DNA from 3 places in the Thalassotalea sp. PLHSN55 genome. Region 1 is predicted to be linked to each of the others. Evidence: predicted binding sites of a transcription regulator. Region 1 holds the regulator's gene; each other region holds the start of a gene.
What was found. The regulator FNR, encoded in region 1, switches genes on or off when oxygen is low (the NO sensors DNR and NnrR bind a similar motif). The targets are predictions, from matches to a motif close to TTGATCTAGATCAA.
Positions count from the first base shown of each region.

Region 2: ccmA (cytochrome c biogenesis heme-transporting ATPase CcmA) is a predicted target of FNR. The motif match lies at 2,361-2,374, and genes of this name have one in related genera.
Region 3: ACRRSQ_RS04630 (FeoA family protein) is a predicted target of FNR. The motif match lies at 2,121-2,134, and genes of this name have one in related genera.

Region 1 is NZ_JBPDIH010000012.1:66,254-70,354, reverse strand. It holds gene lapB (lipopolysaccharide assembly protein LapB) at 1-87, shown strand, start outside; gene pyrF (orotidine-5'-phosphate decarboxylase) at 267-971, shown strand; gene uspE (universal stress protein UspE) at 1,066-1,998, opposite strand; gene fnr (fumarate/nitrate reduction transcriptional regulator Fnr) at 2,158-2,877, opposite strand; gene ACRRSQ_RS18665 (sulfite exporter TauE/SafE family protein) at 2,923-3,597, opposite strand; gene ccoS (cbb3-type cytochrome oxidase assembly protein CcoS) at 3,590-3,781, opposite strand; gene ACRRSQ_RS18655 (heavy metal translocating P-type ATPase) at 3,778-4,101, opposite strand, start outside.
Region 2 is NZ_JBPDIH010000006.1:90,127-94,227, reverse strand. It holds gene ccmD (heme exporter protein CcmD) at 1-225, opposite strand, end outside; gene ACRRSQ_RS12965 (heme ABC transporter permease) at 225-968, opposite strand; gene ccmB (heme exporter protein CcmB) at 970-1,662, opposite strand; gene ccmA (cytochrome c biogenesis heme-transporting ATPase CcmA) at 1,675-2,316, opposite strand; gene ACRRSQ_RS12950 (heme lyase CcmF/NrfE family subunit) at 2,651-4,101, shown strand, end outside.
Region 3 is NZ_JBPDIH010000002.1:335,897-339,997, reverse strand. It holds gene ACRRSQ_RS04650 (LysR family transcriptional regulator) at 1-381, shown strand, start outside; gene ACRRSQ_RS04645 (DUF1289 domain-containing protein) at 387-599, opposite strand; gene ACRRSQ_RS04640 (hypothetical protein) at 809-988, opposite strand; gene ACRRSQ_RS04635 (alpha/beta fold hydrolase) at 1,114-2,019, opposite strand; gene ACRRSQ_RS04630 (FeoA family protein) at 2,233-2,457, shown strand; gene feoB (ferrous iron transport protein B) at 2,457-4,101, shown strand, end outside.

The sequences.
Region 1 (4,101 bases):
TTTAATAGCAGTACGCATTATTGGTCGTGTCCATCTTGTCACGACTGGGAACAGTTGAAACCTGTGCGTGGCCTCGAAGGAGAGTAGTGCTTTTTACTTTGCGCTATGCTCCAATTTCAGCGTCAAAAGTACTCATTGGTATTCACCAACTCCGTGCTTTTTCCTTGAAATTAGAACCATAGACGCTTAGTAAAAACTCACTACAGTTATAAAGAATTAAAGAATTAAAGAATTAAAGAATTAAAGAATTAAAGAATTAGAGGAATATGAAAGTGAATGATCCAAAAGTTGTTGTAGCTTTAGATTTTGATAAACAAGCAGATGCGTTAGCTTTTGTTGATAAAATTCAGCCAAGTGATTGTCGCTTAAAAGTCGGCAAAGAAATGTTTACTTACTTTGGGCCTGATTTTGTACGTGAGCTGGTTAAACGTGGTTTTGACGTGTTTTTAGACTTAAAGTTTCACGATATTCCTAACACGGTTGCTAAAGCGGTAACTGCAGCTGCTGAGCTTGGCGTTTGGATGGTTAACGTGCATGCCTCTGGCGGCTTAAAAATGATGGCAAAAGCGAAAGAAGCACTTGTGCCTTATGGTGAGAAAGCGCCATTGCTTATTGCGGTAACAGTACTTACCAGTATGGAAGAAAGTGACTTGATAGGTTTAGGTATTACTAAATCACCTGCTGAGCAGGTTAAACATTTAGCGGCGCTCACTAAGCAAGCGGGCTTAGATGGTGTTGTTTGTTCGGCTCAAGAGGCTGAAATGCTAAAAGCAGACCTAGGACAAGATTTTAAATTAGTGACTCCTGGTATTCGCCCAGCAGGTAGTAACGTAGACGACCAAAAGCGTATTATGACTCCAGAGCAGGCAGTAAATATTGGCGTAGACTATTTAGTGATTGGCCGTCCGATAACCAAAGCTGATGACCCACATGCGGTCTTACAACAGATTAATCAATCGCTAACTAAATAACTAAATAAATTAACGTATAAGAAATATAAAGCCTAACTACTTACGGTAGTTAGGCTTTTTATTTATGTGATTTCCAATATCCGATATTAATTTTTTAATCGTAATCTAACGGGGAAATGTAACCTTCTGGTTTAAGTGCTAATACATCACAATTTAACCTATCAATAACATGCTCTGCAGTATTACCAATAAAGGCCGCCGATATTCCTGTTCTACCTACAGTTCCAAGTACGACGAGCTCTGCATCTAGTTTGTTGGCAGCATTTTCTATTACGTCTTCAGGTAAGCCTTCTTCAACGGATACACGCTCAGGAGCAATATTAAAGCGCTGAGCGTGCTCTGTCATCGCTTCTTGATGGTGCTTGAGCATGGCATCATTGTATTCAGAAGAGTTAAACTCAGGAATTTCAATGGCAATATTAACCGGAGTACCCGGAAATGAGTTAATTAGATGAACTTGCGCTTTGATAATTTTAGATAAATTAAGGGATTCTTCAGTGATTTTATCGTTAAGTAACTGATGCTCTTCTTCATCACTTCCTACGTTGATAGCTGCAAGAATTTTACCATTTTCTGGCCATAAATGATCTTTAACTAATAATACCGGACAAGGGCATTTACGTAATAAATGCCAATCTGTTGGTGTAAATATTACTGATTTGAGTTTATCGTGTTGATGAGTACCTTTAACAACGATATCAAAGTTATACTCTAGTACTTCATTGATAATCGACTCAAAAGGGCGGTTGTGCCACACCACTTTGCTTTCAATAGTGAGGTTACCGTCATTTAGTGCGTCTATGGCAGTGTCAATCCATTGTAGTTTATCTGTGATCACAGATTGTCTCATGACTTCACGCTCGTCTTTTGACAGCATTGTGGTCATTTCATAGGAAAAGTCAAAGATAGATAAAAATGCAGTAATGCTAGCGCCTGTTTTTTTCGCAAGCTCTATCGCGCGTTTTAGCGCTTTTTGTTCATCTGTGGTTGGGTCGATAACTACAAGAATTTTTTGATATTTTTCCATCATTTCACCTTGGCAAAAATTAACGCTTAATTACAGTTTAATAGTGCCTTACCAGAAATGATAGTATTTTGTTTTATATCAAGTTTATAGTGATAGTTAGAAAATAATTAAACAAGTGTTTAAATTTTAATTAGGAAGGGGAATCAGTGGGTTGCTAGCCTATAGGCCAGCAACTTCATTGAGTTTGGTAATATCTAAAATGGTAATAAGTTTACCGTCGATTTTAATTAAACCGCTTTTGTGAAAACGGTTGAATAAACGGCTAATTGTTTCAACGGTTAAACCAATATAGTTACCAATGTCACTTCTAGTCATTGATAAACGAAATTCAACTGACGACAAGCCTCTATCGTGGTATCTCGCACTTAATGCACTAATAAAGGTTGCTAAACGTTGTTCAGCATTTTTACGATTAAGCAGTGTAAGCATTTCTTGATCTTCGCGAATTTCATTACTCATTAAACGAAGAATTTGCTTTTTAAGTTTCGGCATACTGTTAGATAACGTATCTAACGTGTTGTAGGGGATTTCACAAACCATTGATGTTTCGAGTGCTTTTGCAAAACTAGGATGCTCTGATTCGGCAATCGCGTCAAACCCCAATAAATCACCAGCTAAATGAAAGCCCGTAATTTGCTCTTCACCTTGTTCATTTACCGTAAAAGTTTTAAATGTGCCTGAACGAATAGCATACAATGCTTGCATCTTTTCGCCATCTTGGAAAATTTGCTCACCTTTATGGATAGGACGTTTACGGTCGATAATTTTATCTAAAACGTCCAACTCTTTGTCATTAAGGGAGAAAGGTAGACATAGCTCACTGATACTACAGTTTTGACAATGAATGTGTTGTTGACCTGAACAGTGACGATTTTGCATAACTACCTAAATAACTTAGCATCAAACTTATTGACTAAGATCATATTAAAACAATTGCCTATATGCAAACGATATAGTGAAAATTCCATACAATATTGTAACTAATGCTAATGCTTTTCTAAAATATGTATTTTTCAAGATGTTTTTTATATTAAAAAAACCAAATGAAACCGTTAAAAGCGCTGGTAATGTGCCTAATCCGAAGCAGAACATGATAAATGCGCCCGAAAAAGCACTATTGCTAGCTAATGCCCAGGTTAAGGTTGAATAAACCAAACCACAGGGCAGCCAGCCCCAAATAGCGCCTAATAAAATCGCTTTATTTGTGCTATCAACTGGAAGGATTTGTTTACTTAATGGTGATAAGTAACGCCAGATAAATTGGCCAAATTTTTCCAGTTTACTGATCCACATAAGCCATTGGCCAATATATAAACCAAGTAATACTAAAAATACGCCGGAAATCAGGCGTAAACCAATTACCGGCACGCCTATATTTCTAACGGCAATTGAACTAGTAAAACCGACAATAGCGCCAATTAGACTATAGGAAAGTATTCTGCCTAGGTTATACCCTAAAACTAAAGACGCTTTAGGTTTTTCGCCAGGGATCGCTGAAGTTAATAATGAGCTAATACCACCGCACATGCCTATGCAGTGACCTGAGCCTAATAATCCGATAATGAAAGCTGATAGGTAGTCTAATGGCATGTTAATCATTGTTCGATTCGGTAGGCTTGGATTCAGCGGCTTTTTTATCTTTACCTTCTTCATCAAACAAGATGCTCATGCCTTGCTTTTCTAAGTCATCGAATTGCTCTGTTTTTACTGCCCAAAAAAATAAATAAATACCGAGGGCTGTTAATAAAATAGCAATAGGGATCAGAACGTAAATGATGCTCATTTTTTTAATAACCTTAGCGAGTTAGTAATAACAAGTATTGAACTTAACGACATGCCGATAACCGCCATATAAGGCGTAATAAATCCTGCTACAGCAAGCGGTAATACTATGGCATTGTAGCCAAATGCCCAAAGGTAATTTTGCCAAACAATTTTTTTAGTTTTAATGGCGGTTTTTTGCAATTGTTCAATTGAAGCGAGTTGATTATTCAACAAAATAACATCTGCGCCGTTTTTGGCGATATCGGTACCGCTGCCCATTGCAATTGCGATATGTGCAGCGCCGAATACCGGTGTGTCATTCACACCATCGCCTACCAT
Region 2 (4,101 bases), on a different contig from region 1:
TTTTGATTCAGATGTCGATTTTTGAATATTTTGTTGTGCCGCTGCTTGGCGTAATTTTTGTTCGCGCTTTTGTTTTTGAGCTATTTGCTTTTTAACCGCTGAGTTTTTCATAATGCTGCTAATTAACAACAATACCAACAAAAGTGCGCTAACTCCGTAAGATAACCAGACATAAAAGCCGTAGCCGCCCATGTCTAAAAAAGCTGAGAAACTGTCAAATTGCATTATTTTGTCTCCGCTAGTACTAAAGTTTTCACCCAAGGGCGCATGCTATTTCTGGCCAATATTTCAGTACGAAAACGAATGCAGATAATCACCGCCACTAAAAAAGCGAAACCAAAAAAGGTAAATAAAAACGGCCATAACATATCGAGCGACATCGATGGTTTGCCAAGCTTGCTTACGGTAGAGCCTTGGTGAAGCGTATTCCACCACTCTACTGAATATTTGATAATGGGTAAGTTAATCACCCCAACTAAGGTTAAAATGCCAGCGGCTTTACCGGCGAGGTTTTTATCTTCAAATGCGTTGTGCAGGGCGATAACACCTAAATATAAAAATAATAAAATTAGCTCGGACGTTAAGCGCGCATCCCACACCCACCATGTTCCCCACATAGGCTTACCCCAAGCAGCACCGGTAAATAGCGCAATTGCCGTAAAAGCGGCACCCACTGGCGCCATGGCAGCGGCAGACGCGTCTGCGAGTTTTAATTGCCAAACCAAACTTGAAAATGCGGCAATTGCCATGCCTAAATAAATACCCATTGAAAGGGAGGCAGCAGGCACATGAACATAAAAAATTCTAAAGCTATCGCCTTGTTGATAGTCAGCAGGAGCAAACGCTAATGCCCAAATTAACCCTGTGGTTAAGAGTCCAATGCTGATGTATTTGAACCAAGGGATAAGTTTGCCGGTGAAGTGATATGTGACTTCAGGATTGGCGTAAGGGTGTAACCATTTCCACATGTTAGTTTGTACTCACTTTTAATGCTGCGCTAACAGCAAATGGGGCTAAAGTTAAAGAACCAAAAAATAGTGCGGCAATTATAGCAAGTTGTCCACTATAGGGTAAGTTCATCGCTGCAGTATCAATTGCGCTAGTGGCAAATATTAATACCGGAATATACAAAGGTAAAACTAATAAGCTAAGCAGTACGCCGCCTTTTTTAATGCCAACGGTTAAGGCAACTCCTATAGCGCCTAACAAGCTTAAAATCGGTGTACCAAGCGCTAACGTTAGCATTAGTGCGCCATAACTGTGTTCATTAAGATGCAATAAAACGGCAAGCAATGGCGCAATAAATATCAGCGGTAAGCCTGTTACCAACCAATGGGCAATAATTTTAGCCAATACCAAAATAAAAATAGGGTGCGGGCTAAGTAGCATTTGTTCTAGTGAACCATCACTGTGATCTGATTTAAATAAACGATCAAGCGAGAGTAGAGTCGATAACAAGGCGGCAACCCAAATAATGCCCGGGGCGATACGTGATAAAGTGCCAGATTCAGGGCCAATGCCTAAAGGAAAAAGGGTGACGACAATCACGAAAAACAATAAAGGATTAATTATGTCGTCGCTATGACGAAAGGCGATTTTTAAATCACGCTTAATGATTAACCCAAATGCGGCACGATATGACAAAGTATTTTGCGATTCCATGGTCATATTGTCCTAATAAAAGCGGTAAGTTAAGGTGATTTTTTTGACCCGTTCAGGATCAAGCGACAAATCTTGGTGAGTGGTTAGAATAACGCAACCACCTTGTTCTGCGTGTTGTAAAAAAAGTTGTTCAAGCTTTTTAACACCAAGTTTATCGATGGCGGTAAATGGTTCATCTAAAATCCAAATAGGGGCTTTGCTTTGCCATAGCCTAGCCAGTGAAATTCGGCGGTGCTGACCTGCACTTAAATGCGACGCCAATGCATCTTCAAAACCTAATAAGTTAACTTCTGAAAGCGTTTGCTCGGCGGTGGATTGGTCTAATCCGTGTAAGGCTAAATTAAATTCGAGGTTTTCTTGGGCACTCATTTCACCTTTTACACCGGGTAAATGCCCAAGATAAAGCAAGTTTTGGTGAAATAATTCGCGGTTGTCGCTAATGCACTGTTCATTAAAAAGTACGTTGCCTTCAAATGGCATAGACAAACCGGCAAGAATTCTTAATAAGCTGGTCTTTCCCGCACCGTTGGGACCTTCAATTTGGACAATATCGCCTGCATGAATAGCTATGTCTAGCTCTTCAAATAGAATGCGATCTTCTCTAATACAAGTTAGCTGTTTCGCGCTAATGAGTGGTGATAACGTGCTTGGCAATGGATTCAACTTTTTCTTTACTATATTACTCGCCGGAATAATAATTGATTTTTATCACATTTGATTTGATTTAGATCGTACTACAAACAATCTTAATATCATACTATTCGACTCGGATATTAATCGTTACAAATTATTCACGGCATTAACCGTGAAAAAATTCGCCAGTTAGTGATAGAATTGCTGCGAAATTTTAAACGATAGTACATTATTTCAAGTTTTTAATTGATAAATTTTCAAAAAACTTCATTTTTAAACAGCCACTTGAAGTGCTAGTCAAACTATAAAAAATCTTTTTAGCTTGCCAGAGTCAAGCGAAAGATCGGAGAGTACAATGATACCTGAGTTAGGGCATTTTGCCCTTATTGTTGCAATGGCGTTTGCTATTTGTTTGAGTATTATCCCGATGATGGGGGTAGTTAGTCGAAATAAAAAGTTGTTAACTTACGCTAAACCATTAACTTTTGGCATGTTCGCCTTCACTGCCATCAGTATCATCATTCTTGCTTACAGTTTTGTAGTTGACGACTTCTCGGTTAAATATATTGCCAGTCACTCCAATACCCAATTACCTTATTATTTCAAAATTAGTGCTGTATGGGGTGGACATGAAGGTTCCTTACTGTTGTGGGTATTTTCATTAACAGCCTGGACGATGGCGGTAGCTAAGTTCAGCAAGGGCATTGATGAAGGCTTTATTGCACGAGTACTTGCTGTACTTGGCATGGTTGCCGTAGGTTTTATGGCATTTACCTTGTTAACGTCAAACCCTTTCGAACGTCTTTTACCTAATTTCCCAATGGAAGGGCGTGACTTAAACCCATTATTACAAGATGTTGGTTTGATTGTGCATCCGCCATTACTTTATTTAGGTTATGTAGGTTTTGCTGTGGCTTTTGCTTTTGCTATTGCAGCGCTGATGTGTGGCAAGATGGATGCTGCATGGGCGAGATGGTCTCGTCCTTGGACTGTCGCTGCTTGGGTATTTTTAACCTTAGGCATCGCACTAGGCAGCTGGTGGGCATATTATGAACTTGGCTGGGGCGGCTGGTGGTTCTGGGATCCGGTAGAAAATGCCTCATTTATGCCTTGGCTTGTGGGTACGGCATTAATACATTCGTTAGCGGTAACTGAAAAACGTGGTGCCTTTAGAAACTGGACGGTATTACTGGCAATATTTGCCTTTAGCTTAAGTTTATTAGGTACTTTCTTAGTGCGCTCTGGGGTTATTACGTCAGTGCATTCATTTGCTGCAGATCCTAGTCGCGGTATGTTCATCTTATTACTATTAGGTATTGCCGTTGGTGGTTCGTTAACCCTGTATGCTTTTAGAGCATCGAATGTTAGTAATTTTAGTCGTTTTGCCTTATATTCTCGCGAAACGGCGTTATTGCTGTGTAACATTATTTTAGTGGTTGCTTGTGTTACGGTACTACTGGGCACACTTTACCCATTATTAGTCGATGCGTTAGGCATGGGCAAAATCTCAGTGGGTCCTCCGTATTTTAATGCAGTGTTTGTCCCCATCATGAGTATATTGTTTGTCATTATGGGCATAGGGCCATTGATCCGCTGGAAGAAGGCCAAATCAGGCGAGCTTCGTAAGCAATTGAGCTTTGTATCAATCGCCAGTGTTGTTTTTGGTTTAGCTTTCCCATTTTTATACCATGGTGAATTTAACTTACTAGTGAGTATGGGCATGACGCTCGCTTGTTGGGTAGCACTTGTTGTGCTTAAAGATATTTTCAATCAAATGAAACAAGCCAATGGCAGCCTTTCTTTTGC
Region 3 (4,101 bases), on a different contig from region 1:
CAATACATCAAACGGTTTGGGCGACCTACAACTCCAGACGAATTAGTCGATCATGCCTGCATTTGTTATAGCAATTTAAAAAACCCGACACGTTGGTACTTTACCGATGCTTCTGGCAAATATAGCTATGTTGATGTTAAGTCAAGGTTACTGTGCAATAGTTCAGAAATGGAACTAGCATTGACCTTAGACTCTATTGGCATTTGTCGCTTGCCGGCATTTACCATGGAAAAAGAGTTAGCCAACAATCAATTAGAAATATTATTGAACGATTATCCTGCGCAAAATATCGATGTGTTTGCTATTTATCCAAGCCGAAAACACTTAGCACCTAAAGTACGTAGCTTTATTGATTTGTTAGTAAAACGCGTTAATGGTTAAGCTGTTTAGCTTGTCTTGGCCTTTCGACGTTTGCACGATGCCAAAATGGCATGTTTTTCTTGCGTTGAGGTTTTACTCCAACCTGTTATCTCATCAATATGTCGAAAGCAACCCAGGCAAATATCTTGCTCGTTCAGACAACATTTTCTTATACACGGCGACTCTACCTGGGTATTTTCTTGAACGCCTGAAGTCGTTAGCTTGATTGAGTTTTGCATATTCGCTGTTTGATGCTTTATTTATTTTGTGTGATAGATATCAAAAAAGCTTTTATTTGAGTTCGCCAAAAGGAAACGTCAAATAAAAGCTTTTGTTAATTACATTCATAAACGCTTTATACAAGCGTGTATTCGTTATCACTTAAACGAGCAGTATGCTCGCGTAACAATGACAACTTTCTCTGTTTATAATTTTACCTAAGGTAAAACTATTCGACAGACTCTACGACTTCATATTCGTAGTGGAACGCACGAACCTGTTTGTTTGCATCAGAAGTAAATTCAACTGTAGTAGAACGAGGATGAATTAATACAGCTTCAAATTCTTTACCAGCTTCACAGCCATTTTCAGGGTTTTTATCAATTGTTGCAGTTAATCTAATACGCATATTTACTTAATCTATCTTTAGTTCAAATTACATTGGTCGAGATTGTAACATTTTTAACCGTATCGGGTAAAATTTAATAATACCGTTATTTGCGTTTTGTTTAAATAAGTGCAAAAAATATTTTTTTAACTGTGTTGATGTGTACACAACCATTTTAATACTGCGGGGAAGTGGTCGTTAATCGCTTGCGGAGAAGTTAGCATATTCAAATGATCGTAATCGACAAGATTACCTTGTTTGATACTTAATAAGGAATATTTGTTGTCTTGACCGCCAGACTCTTTCATAAAGAGTTTTACATCACTTTGATGGCCCAAGCTGTGATCGTTTACCGCGGCAAGATAAAATATCGGCGGCAACTTTGCGGTTTTGGCTGCTTGATGATAGTCAAAACGATCATCACTATCTTGCCAGTCATCTTTTTTAATCCATTGAATACATTGTTGATGAGTTTTTTGTGTTTCATTGTCTGCGCCAACTTTTAATCCCTTGGCAGGGAAATAGCCACGCCGCTTAGAAATGGCAAAACCGAGCTTATTCCAAAAAAGGTCAATTTTAAAAAAACGTTCGACATTTTTCACTCTGACTTGACGTTTTGAACCAAAATAGACACCACTATAAACTTGCTGACAAATTTTTGGGAATCGCAACAAACAAGCATTTAAGTAAACGCCGCCCCAAGAATGGGCAACTAAATGCAGTTTGTCGTGGTGGCTGTGCGCTAAGGTGTACGCAATTAATGCTGGAATATCGTTAACGATAGTTTCGGTTTGACCGTGAGCAGAGTTTTTATTGATTCTGGGTTTACTTTGCCCAATGCCGCGCAGGTCTGCAACATAAACGCTGTAGCCTTGTTTAGCCAAATAACAAGCCAACCCCTTGCCATTTTTGTGATAAAAAATACGACCATCTTCAATCATTCCGTGGATCATCAGAATTGGAATGCCTTGATGAGCGGGTGTTTTGTTAATCAACATTAAGTGTAATTGGCAACTGTGACTTAAGCTGACAAAGTGAGATTGAAAATGCATAAACAGTCAAATTAAAACATGTGTTTGAATTGTTTTAGCTTAATTCAAAGCACAGCTAACTGTCTAGGGCTGTATTTGATATTTTCTGTGCAAAGAAAGCTTTGATATGAGTCAAACAACCCTTTGGCTGCGCCAAATTGATCTGTACATGCGCACGAGATAGTGTAATATGTAAATAGAAGTAATTCTCATTTGTAAAGGGTTGTAGAGAAAATGACACTCAGTGATTTGTCAAAAAACCAGAAAGCTAAAATTGTTGCCTTACCGAAAAATTTTGAACTAGCAGAGCAACTATTAGAACAAGGCTTTGTTCCTGAATCAGTAATTTCTTTAGCTCATAAAGCCCCTTGGAATGGTCCAATGGCTTTTCGATTACACAATACCAAAATAACGCTACAACAAAATCTTGCCAACCAAGTGATAGTGGATGTTATTTAATGTCCAACTTTCAACATTATGCACTGGTTGGTTTTGCCAACTCAGGAAAAAGTACGCTATTTAATTTATTATCTGGTGATAAGCAAAAAGTTGGTAACTGGTCTGGTGTTACCGTTTCAGCAAAGCAAAAATCAATTACTCTTCCAAGTCACGATGCGACACTTTCCGATTTACCCGGTTTAAGTTCATTAACCAAACGCGATCAGCAAGGTCAAGATTTAACGATATCTCATGATTTTCTGCGTGATAATGACATTGATTGCTTAGTTAACGTGGTTGATGCCACTCAGTTGCAACGTCAACTTTATTTAACAACTCAGCTTCTAGAGCTGGGTGTGCCGATGATCGTACTATTAAATAAAACTGATAGAACGGAATCGTTAGATGTCGATGTAAATTCTTTATCGCAACTCCTCGGTTGCCCTGTTCATGAAATTAGTGCGCAAAATAAAGATTACTTATCGAGAATTCAACATGCTTTGACGTCTGCTTCAAACACAGATGAGCACTATATTGTTAAAAGTCACCAGCCAATAGAAGCAATTGACGTTATTCATCAGCGCCATGATTTTGTGCGCTCTTTGCTGGAAAATGCCACCAAAGAACGATTAGAGCGACGCAGTATTACCGATCGCCTTGATGATGTTGTTTTGCATCCTCTTGTTGGTATTCCTGTCTTTTTAGGCATGATGTATTTGCTATTTATGTTTGCCATTAATGTTGGTAGTGCCTTTATCGACTTTTTTGACATTTTAAGCGGTACAATCTTTGTTGATTATCCGCTTCATTGGTTATCTAGCTATGATCTTCCCGCATGGTTATTGACGCTGGTTGAAGGTGTTGGCAGTGGTATACAGACAGTGGCAACTTTTATTCCTGTTATTGTTTGTTTATTTATTGGTTTGTCGTTACTGGAAAGTAGTGGTTATTTAGCGCGTGCAGCCTTTGTGGTTGACAGTGTTATGCAAAAAATAGGCTTGCCCGGCAAAGCCTTTGTACCGCTAATTGTTGGTTTTGGTTGTACCGTTCCTGCGGTAATGTCTGCGCGAGTACTTGATAGCGAGCGTGAACGCATTACTACAGTCATGATGGCACCCTTTATGTCGTGTGGTGCGCGCTTGCCTGTTTATGCATTATTTGCCGCCGCATTTTTCCCAGATAACGGTCAAAATCTAGTCTTTCTTTTATACCTTGTTGGTATTGCTGCGGCTATTTTTACCGGGTTTTTACTGAAAAAAACCACCTTGCCAGGTACAAGCTCGATTAACATTATGGAGCTACCGTTATACGAAATGCCTAAGCTTACCGACATTAGCGCACGTGTTTATCAGCGAACCAAAAGCTTTGTTACCGGTGCCGGTAAAACCATTGTCATCGTGGTGTGTGTATTAAACTTCTTTAACTCTATCGGCACAGATGGGCAATTTGGTCACCAAGACAGCGAACAGTCAGTGTTAAGCGAAGGTGCAAAACTTGTGATGCCAGTATTGGCGCCTATGGGGGTTAAAGAAGAAAACTGGCAAGCAGGTGTTGGTATTATTACCGGAATTTTTGCCAAAGAAGTGTTGGTCGCAACATTTAATAGCCTGTATTCACCCCATGGTGAAGAAGAGGGCGGTCAGCCTTCATTGTCAGAAAGCTGGC